DNA from 3 places in the Kosakonia oryzendophytica genome. Region 1 is predicted to be linked to each of the others. Evidence: predicted binding sites of a transcription regulator. Region 1 holds the regulator's gene; each other region holds the start of a gene.

Region 1 (3,280 bases):
CGGAGCGGGCCACTGGGTGCACGCCGAGAAACCGGAAGCGGTAATGCGCGCTATCCGTCGTTATCTCTCTGAAAAGGCAAACTGATTAAAAAGACGGCGACCGGTCGTTTGATCGCGCCCGGTCGTTGGCGCGCCCGTTGTGCTGATGTATGATGGCGCGCTATTCAGCCCGGGGCGACGTCCCGATTGCTTGTCTTTCCCGTAGTATGCTGCTTAAACCATGGCTAAAGAACAAACGGACCGTACGACACTAGATCTGTTCGCGAATGAGCGTCGTCCGGGAAGGCCCAAGACCAACCCGCTCGCGCGCGATGAACAGTTGCGCATCAACAAACGTAATCAGCTCAAACGCGATAAAGTTCGCGGGCTCAAACGCGTTGAATTAAAACTGAATGTTGAAGCGGTAGAGGCACTAAATGAGCTGGCGGACGCCCGTGAAATGAGCCGTAGCGAGCTTATTGAAGAGATGCTGCTGGCCCAGCTCAACGCCTTACGCGGATAGCGAATCCTCCGAATCACCGCTTTTACGCCTCTTTTCATGTGTCATAGAGTGCAGTCCGGCGCGATAGCTGTTTCCGCGTGCTTCCCTGTTCTGCTATGATTGCCCTTATCTGTGGGCTAAACGCCACCACCATCTCATTAAGTTTCAAGAGGTTATTTTACTCATGGCAATTACAGGCATTTTCTTCGGCAGCGACACCGGTAACACCGAAAATATCGCGAAAATGATTCAAAGTCAGCTTGGTAAAGACGTTGCCGATGTACATGACATTGCCAAGAGCAGCAAAGAAGATCTCGAAGGCTATGACATTCTGCTGCTCGGCATTCCAACCTGGTATTATGGCGAAGCGCAGTGCGACTGGGATGACTTTTTCCCGACGCTGGAAGAAGTAGACTTCAACGGTAAATTAGTCGCCCTGTTCGGCTGTGGCGATCAGGAAGATTACGCAGAGTATTTCTGTGATGCCCTGGGAACTCTCCGTGACATCATTGAACCGCGCGGTGCGACTATCGTGGGCCACTGGCCGACCGCTGGTTACCATTTTGAAGCGTCTAAAGGTCTGGTGGATGATGACCACTTTGTGGGTCTGGCGATTGATGAAGATCGTCAGCCGGAACTGACCGCGGAACGCGTGAAGAAATGGGTTAAGCAGGTGTCGGAAGAGCTGCACCTGGACGACATCATTAATGCCTGATATTTACGGCGTAGCCTGTGGGTTGCGCCGTATTAATAGGTATAAGCGATGGAAATAATTGCTACAAATTTTTAACTTTTTTCTTCATCACTGTACAATAAGCCCTGCTAAACTTGGGCTGCCGCACAGGACTTTGTCGGCGACCCCACGTTTTATAAGCTTACTTTACTTGAGGGCTTGCAGTTTTCATTTAGACATGGCAGTTCTATAATGAGACGCATTATCCCAGGTGCATTCCTATAACTTCCCCTAAGGAAGTGAATCGTATAGCAACAGGACAGATTCCGCATGACTGACAACAATACCGCATTAAAGAAGGCCGGCCTGAAAGTCACGCTTCCTCGGTTAAAAATCCTGGAAGTGCTTCAGGAGCCGGATAACCATCATGTCAGTGCGGAAGATTTATACAAGCGACTGATCGACATGGGCGAAGAGATCGGCTTGGCTACGGTTTACCGTGTATTGAACCAGTTCGATGACGCCGGCATTGTGACCCGTCATAACTTCGAAGGCGGCAAGTCCGTTTTTGAACTGACCCAGCAACATCACCACGATCACCTGATTTGCCTCGATTGTGGCAAAGTGATCGAATTCAGTGATGATTCTATTGAAGCGCGTCAGCGTGAAATCGCCGCCAAACACGGCATTCGTCTGACGAACCACAGTCTCTACCTGTATGGCCACTGCGCTGAAGGTGACTGCCGCGAAGATGAAAGCGCGCACGACGCGAAATAATCCATTCTGATATGCCAAAAGCCAACCTGACGGTTGGCTTTTTTTGGTTGCCGGATAACTGCAGCAGACTGCGCCTTATCCGGCTTACACAGCGATCACGCCTTTACACTGTCCACACGACTTACGCGTTTCCCGTCCGGGCTGGCGGTACGCACCTGCACTTCACCACTCACCTTCGGGCGGGCGCTATCGTCATAACGCTGCCAGTGTTTGCCGCCGTCGGTAGAGTACTCCACCACCATGCCAGGGAAGCTGGTGTTGGCTTCAAGCACGCCCCCCACCACGCGAGCGCCTGGCACTGGCAAGCGGTAGTGAATACCCGCTTTATCGAGTTTCGCCAGCTCGCGGCTGCCTAACACGTTGGCAAAGCGTGTCCAGTCTTTATCCAGGGCACGAACATTGACGAGGTGCGTTTCACCACCTTTATACTCACGACCGGCTTTGTAGTCCTGCTCCCAGGCCGCCCGATGCCATGCGCGCTCCGCCACCGCAACCAGACGCGGATAGATCATATACTCCATCTGGTTATCGGTACGCACCACCTCGCTCCACAACTGCGCGGAGAGACCATACGCCCCAGGCCATGTTTTATCAGACTTCGCGCTAAAGGGGTTGCCATCACGGTCAACAGAAGTTTCGGCGTTTTGCGGCATATTGTCCGGCGCGAAACTGAAGATCTTACGTTCGTCGCTAAAGCGCGTGCCCCAGTAATAACCGCTCTCTTGCGGGTTTACTTCATACGGAAAATCAAGATAGACATAATCCGGGTTGGAAACGATAACGCGGAACCCTTTGTTCGCCCAGTCATTAACCGAGTCAAAACCGCCCCAGTAGAGCGTATCCCAGAAGTTCACGTTGACATGATCGGTGGCGAATACCGATGCGTCTTTGGCATCTTTCAGACCATCCTGCCAGGCTTGCATTGTAGTAATGCCGCGGGCTTTCACCTGTTTGCTGACTTCAATACCAAAATAGCTGGAAAGATGCTCAACATCCGTTACTTTTCCCTCTTTAATTATCGCCTGGCACGCCTGCGACTTCGCCCACGGCTTGTCCTGCTTGCTTTTATCGATGATGCCCTTACCTGCTTCCGGGTTCTTCTGATCGGTATACCCAACGCCCAGGTAAATATTTTTTGCCTCATCACCGCCAAAATGCCAGGTTTGCAGCGGCAGGCCCGCCTCTTTATGCATCTGCTGGATTTCACCGATCACTTTGTCGACGAAATTGCGTGATGAGTCGAGGCAAGGGTTAAGGTAGCCGGTACGGTTATAAAATTGTACCCCGGTAGTGTTGGAGGTATCCGTTGGATCCAGCAAGCGGAACTGCGCCGCGTCCTGCGCTTTGCC
Region 2 (3,280 bases), 2.0 Mb from region 1:
GAGATCAGAACGGTAAAGCGCTCTTTGCGGGTCGGCAGCGGGATCGGACCACGAACTTGCGCACCAGTGCGCTTCGCAGTCTCGACGATTTCGGCGGTTGATTGATCGATCAGACGATGATCAAACGCTTTCAAGCGGATACGGATTCTTTGGTTCTGCATGAGACCAGAGCTCCAATTATTTATAGACGAAAATAATTACTCCTCACACCCATTACGATTGATGGGGGAGTGTAATCGTTCTTACGTAGCCCCCCAATCGGGGGCATTGTTAGCGGTTAAACCACACCGCTATGGCTCAGATTGAACCAGCCGTCATTTACTACAGGCCCGCGCATTATACGCAAATCCAGACGCGACGCAAGTGCAGCGTAGAAATTAAGCAGTCTTGCGTACTGGTTCCGGGTTCTGATGCGAATGCAACAGTACGGCACATATCTTCGCAAGCAACTGCGCAATATCACGATTACGCGTTTTCTTTATTTCCCGTACTCCGGCACCCTCGACTGCACATAACTGCATTTCAAAAAGGAACAATGTGCTGATTTTTCTTTCTATTTATCTGGTGCTGAATGTAATCCTTATCCGCTGTGATATGCGTTCAGGGCTGCTACCAGACCTATTCACCTGCCCCCTCTTATGGGCCGGGTTACTTTGGCATTGCGTCTTACACCCGCCTTTTTTAGCAAGCGCGGTCATCGGTGCGATTGCTGGCTACTCAGGCTTTGCGCTGATCTATTGGGGGTACCGTTTCATGCGTCATCAAGAAGGGTTTGGCTATGGTGATATCAAATTTCTGGCCGCGCTGGGAGCCTGGCATGGCTGGCAAAGTTTACCTATGCTGGTATTTCTCGCAGCCTTGCTGGCAGGCTGTGCGGTAGTGACGAAAACATGCTTGAGTCGCAGATTACAGGTACTAAAAAACCCGCTGCCTTTCGGGCCATTTCTGGCAGCAGCGGGTTTGCTGATGGGGTATCACACCATGGGGCTGGGTTAATCTTCAACTTTGATTTGCGATTGCAGGTAGTTCGGCACCCCAATTTTACCAATCAGGTCAAGCTCGGTTTCCAGCCAGTCGATATGATGTTCTTCATCGGCAAGAATTGCGATCATCATATCGCGACTGACATAATCATGGACACTATCAGCATAGGCGATCGCTTCACGCAAATCTTTCGCGCCTTCAAGCTCCAGCCTCAGATCAGATTGCAGCATCTCTTCAACATCTTCACCAATCCCGAGCTTGCCTAAATCTTGCAGATTCGGGATCCCTTCTAAAAACAAAATACGCTCGATGTACTTATCTGCGTGTTTCATTTCATCGATGGATTCATGGTATTCGATATCATTCAGGCGCGTCAGCCCCCAGTTCTTAAACATACGCGCATGGAGAAAATACTGGTTTATTGCGACAAGCTCATTTCCCAATAATTTATTGAGATAGTTTATGATTTTAACATCACCTTTCATTATATAGTCCCTCCGCTTCCACTCATTGAAGCGTAGATGGGGCTACAGGGATGTCAAAAAAAAGATAGCGCCTCAGGCGATCTCTTTATATTCCGGGAGCTGTGTGAGCTCATCCTGCATAATTTCTCGTGCAACACGTATGCACTTGCCACATTGGTTTCCTACAGGAACAAACTTGCGAAGCTGCTGAAAGGATTGAGGGTGAAACTGGCGTACAGCCTGGCGAATCTTTTTATCACTCACACCATTACACAAACAAACGTACATGATCACTCCCGTTCAATTTATGCGCAAAAGTGTAAATGAGAATGGTTACGATTACAATAGCACAAACTGTAAAGCTGTTGCGGTATGGTCCGCAAAATCACACATAAATATGGCTGTTACTAAATAGCAGACAGCAAAAAGGGCGCCGAAGCGCCCTTTTCAATTCAAAGCTAAAAAGATTAGCCCAGAACTTTTGCTACAACGCCCGCGCCAACGGTACGGCCGCCTTCACGGATTGCGAAACGCAGACCATCATCCATCGCAATCGGGTGAATCAGGGTAACAACCATTTTGATGTTGTCGCCCGGCATTACCATCTCTACGCCTTCCGGCAGTTCGATGGTGCCAGTCACGTCAGTTGTACGGAAGTAGAACTGCGGACGGTAGCCTTTGAAGAACGGAGTATGACGGCCGCCTTCATCTTTGGACAGGATATAAACTTCAGATTCGAATTTGGTGTGCGGCTTGATTGAACCCGGCTTAGCCAGTACCTGACCACGTTCGATTTCTTCACGTTTGATACCACGCAGCAGAACGCCTACGTTCTCACCAGCACGGCCTTCGTCCAGCAGTTTGCGGAACATTTCAACGCCAGTACAGGTGGATTTCGCGGTGTCTTTGATACCAACGATTTCAACTTCTTCACCTACTTTGATGATACCGCGCTCTACACGACCGGTAACAACGGTACCACGACCGGAGATGGAGAATACGTCTTCGATCGGCAGCAGGAACGGCTTGTCAATCGCACGTTCTGGTTCCGGGATGTAAGAATCCAGGTAACCAGCCAGTTCGATGATTTTCGCTTCCCACTCTGCTTCGCCTTCCAGCGCTTTCAGTGCAGAACCACGAACGATCGGAGTGTCGTCGCCCGGGAAATCGTACTGAGACAGCAGTTCACGAACTTCCATCTCAACCAGTTCCAGCAGCTCTTCGTCATCAACCATGTCACATTTGTTCAGGAACACGATGATGTACGGAACGCCTACCTGACGACCCAGCAGGATGTGCTCACGAGTCTGCGGCATCGGGCCGTCAGTCGCAGCTACTACCAGGATCGCGCCGTCCATCTGAGCAGCACCGGTGATCATGTTTTTAACATAGTCGGCGTGGCCCGGGCAGTCTACGTGCGCGTAGTGGCGAGTCGGGGTGTCATATTCAACGTGAGAGGTGTTGATGGTGATACCACGAGCTTTTTCTTCCGGCGCGTTATCGATCTGATCGAATGCGCGAGCGTTACCACCGTAGGTTTTTGCCAGAACGGTAGTGATGGCAGCAGTCAGGGTAGTTTTACCATGGTCAACGTGGCCGATAGTGCCGACGTTGACGTGCGGTTTTGTACGTTCAAATTTTTCTTTAGACACGGCTTTATTCCTTACTATAGTGCTCTCCCCTTCTGGAGAGAGCACGGGACTTTGGTTTTAACCCTGAGGCTTATTTACCACGGGCTTCGATTACGGCCTGAGCAACGTTGTTCGGTGCATCATCATACTTCAGGAATTCCATAGTGTACGATGCACGACCTTTGGTCAGAGAACGCAGTT
Region 3 (3,280 bases), 170 kb from region 1:
ATCACCCTGCCGCCGCAGCCGGTCAGCGCGCTGGTCTATACCCCGGCTGCACACGGCGCCAACCTGTGGACCCGCGATTCCGCGCAGGGAAAGCTGATGCAACAGCTCGGCTTTACCCTTGCTGACCTGCCCGCCGGGTTGCAAACCAGCCAGAGCCAGGGCAAACGCCACGATATCGTGCAACTGGGCGGTGAAAACCTGGCCGCCGGGCTGAACGGTGAAGCGCTGTTCCTGTTCGCCAGCGACCAACAGGATGCCGACGCCCTGAGCGCAAACCCGCTGCTGGCGCATCTGCCCGCCGTGCAACACAAACGCGTTTACGCCCTGGGCGCCGAGACGTTCCGTCTCGACTATTACAGCGCCACCCGCGTGTTGCAGCGTCTGTCGGCACTGTTTGGTTAATTCCGTTGGGCTGGCAGTGATTACGCCGCGGGCTGCGTCTGACGAAAACGTCGCAGCTCGCTGAGCCCGCCCACCAGCGCCAACCCAACGACCGCCAGCACCAGCCCACTGAGACTGGCGGAAGAGACCGGCGTCATCATCGACCCCATCGCCCCCAACAACGCCGCGCCAATGGCATCGCCGGTGACGTTTTGCGCCGTCCACAAACCATTTATGCGCCCGAGCATCGCTTCCGGGGTCTGGGTTTGCAGCAGTGTGTATTGCAGTAGCGAACTTACCGCCGTCAGCCAGCCGCACAGCGCCAGAAATACCACGCCCAGCGCCCAGAAAGGCATCAGGCTGAATAAGCCAATAGCAATAAACGCCCCGACGGCGGTGATCAGCATAATCACCCCGGGACGCTCGCTGTGCGCCAGCTTACCGCTGGTCAATGCACCAATAGCCGCCCCCAGCGGCAGTGCGGCATACAGCAACCCGATCTCCGCCGCCGACATATTCCAGCCAATGGCCAGCGCCGGGTACAGCACGCGTACTGCGCTTGCCATCGTCAGCAATCCGCCAAGCAGCGCAATACCGCCGATCAGCGGATTACACAGTAAAAATTGCAGCGCCGTCAGCAGCGATTTCAACGGGTGCTCGCGCGGTTGGGGAGGAGGCGGCAACGCAGGCAAACTGAGTAACGGCAGCAAGGTAATAAACGTGCCTGCCGCGGCCAGACCGTAATTCCACACCACCCCGCCGGACGCCAACAGCAACCCGCCGCACATAGGCGAAATCACCGAGCCGAAGCGAACCGTCAGCATGGTGATCGCGCCCGCCTGCATCAGATTTTCCCGCCCGACCAGCGCAGGCGTCGCCGCCAGCAGCGCCGTGACGCCCAGCGCGCCGAAAAAACCATCCCACACCCCGAGCAGATAAATGGCCACCAGCGACGGTTCCGGCAAGAGCGCATTCAGGCACAGGCCGATGAAACCCACGCCACAGGTAGAGCGCGCCAGTAAAATCAGTTTCTTACGTTCGTAGCGATCCGCCAGCACCCCACCAAGCATCAGCCCAACGAACATCGCGCCGCCGGTCAGCGTCACCGCCAGACCCACCTGCCAGCTGGAGTGGGTCATGGTCTGGATTTGCACCGGCACCGCCACGCCCAACAGCCCGAGCGATAAAATCGAGATAAAACGCGCCAGAAATACCGCGCGGAAAGCCGGATGCGTTTGCAGCAGGCTCAGGTTCAACAGCCAGGATTGTTGCTTCATTACAACGCCTTAAATACGCACTTTTTGTGTCCATTCGCAGGCTATGCATGTTAACATATCAAAACAAGATCGATAACGATAATTACTATCATTATCACGTTTGGGATGCTTTATGTCGTTTTCTGCTTTCCCGGCGCGCCCCGTCGCCCTCGCCGGGTTATTGATACTGCTGTTAGCAGCCGCAACACTCAGCCTGTTTATTGGCGCAAAAAACCTGCCCGCCACCGTGGTGCTAGATGCCCTTACCGGCGCCTGCCAGAGTGCGGACTGCACCATCATCAAAGACGCTCGCCTGCCGCGTACGCTGGCGGGATTGCTCGCGGGTGGCGCGCTCGGGCTGGCCGGGGCGTTAATGCAAACGCTGACCCGTAACCCGCTGGCCGACCCCGGCCTGCTGGGCGTTAATGCGGGAGCCAGCTTCGCCATTGTGCTCGGCGCGGCGCTGATCGGTATCACCTCCCCCACGGAACAACTGCTGCTGGCATTTTGTGGTGCGCTGGCAGCATCGCTGCTGGTGGCGTTTACTGGCAGCCAGGGCGGCGGACAGCTTAGCCCGGTGCGCCTCACGCTGGCGGGTGTTGCGCTGGCCGCCGTGCTGGAAGGGTTGTCCAGCGGCATCTCGCTGCTGAATGCCGATGTCTACGATCAACTGCGATTCTGGCAGGCAGGCTCGCTGGATATTCGCACCCTGCATACCCTGAAGATTGTCGCGCTGCCGGTACTGCTGGCTGCCGTAGCCGCGTTGCTGCTAAGCCGATCGCTTAACAGCCTGAGCCTCGGCAGCGATACGGCCACCGCGCTGGGCAGCAAAGTGGCGCGCACACAGTTGCTCGGTCTGTTGATCATTACCGTCCTGTGCGGTAGCGCCACGGCGCTGGTCGGCCCGATTGCCTTTATCGGCCTGATGATGCCGCATATCGCACGCTGGCTGGTGGGAGCCGATCACCGCTGGTCGCTGCCGGTCACGCTGATCGCCACCCCGACATTGCTGCTGTTCGCCGATATGATTGGCCGGGTGATTGTACCGGGTGAATTACGCGTCTCCGTGGTCAGCGCCTTTATCGGTGCACCAGTGTTGATTGTGCTGGTGCGCCGCGCGCGCGGAGGCGGCTTATGATGGCGCCTTCCCGTCGCCTGGTCGCCAGTTGCCTGCTGATGGCGCTCATCGCACTGCTGCTGGCCGTATGGAGCCTGCGCAGCGGCACTGTCCCCCTGGCGTTCTCGCAGGTTATTGCTGCGCTGACCGGCGATGCACCCCGTGCCATCCAGCTTGTGGTGACGGAATGGCGTTTACCGCGTGTGTTGATGGCGTTACTGGTGGGCGCGGCTCTCGGCGTCAGTGGGGCGATTTTCCAGTCCCTGTTGCGCAATCCCTTGGGCAGTCCGGATGTGATGGGATTTAATACCGGTGCCTGGAGCGGCGTGCTGGTGGCCATGGTGCTGTTTGGCCAGCATATGACCGCCATTGCCCTGGCGGCGATGGCGGGCGGTATGGTGACATCGCTGCTGGTCTGGCTGCTGGCCTGGCGCAACGGGATTGAAACCTTCCGTTTGATCATCGTCGGCATTGGTGTCCGCGCGATGCTGATGGCGTTTAACACCTGGCTGCTGTTGCATGCCTC

What was found. Region 1 encodes Fur, which represses iron uptake genes when iron is present. Its sites were predicted from a motif close to ATAATAATGAGAACNACTATCAA; they were not measured.
Region 2: the regulator Fur is predicted to act here: its motif matches at 1,772-1,794, upstream of bfd (bacterioferritin-associated ferredoxin).
Region 3: the regulator Fur is predicted to act here: its motif matches at 1,734-1,756, upstream of fepD (Fe(3+)-siderophore ABC transporter permease).

What each region holds. Positions count from the first base shown of each region.
Region 1 is NZ_CP115659.1:3,566,925-3,570,204, forward strand. It holds gene ybfF (esterase) at 1-85, shown strand, start outside; gene ybfE (LexA regulated protein) at 221-502, shown strand; gene fldA (flavodoxin FldA) at 666-1,196, shown strand; gene fur (ferric iron uptake transcriptional regulator) at 1,485-1,931, shown strand; gene O9K67_RS17330 (beta-N-acetylhexosaminidase) at 2,027-3,280, opposite strand, start outside.
Region 2 is NZ_CP115659.1:494,605-497,884, reverse strand. It holds gene rpsJ (30S ribosomal protein S10) at 1-161, opposite strand, end outside; gene O9K67_RS02305 (prepilin peptidase) at 595-996, shown strand; gene bfr (bacterioferritin) at 993-1,469, opposite strand; gene bfd (bacterioferritin-associated ferredoxin) at 1,542-1,736, opposite strand; gene tuf (elongation factor Tu) at 1,916-3,100, opposite strand; gene fusA (elongation factor G) at 3,171-3,280, opposite strand, start outside.
Region 3 is NZ_CP115659.1:3,739,641-3,742,920, forward strand. It holds gene fepB (Fe2+-enterobactin ABC transporter substrate-binding protein) at 1-402, shown strand, start outside; gene entS (enterobactin transporter EntS) at 423-1,658, opposite strand; gene fepD (Fe(3+)-siderophore ABC transporter permease) at 1,771-2,775, shown strand; gene fepG (iron-enterobactin ABC transporter permease) at 2,775-3,280, shown strand, end outside.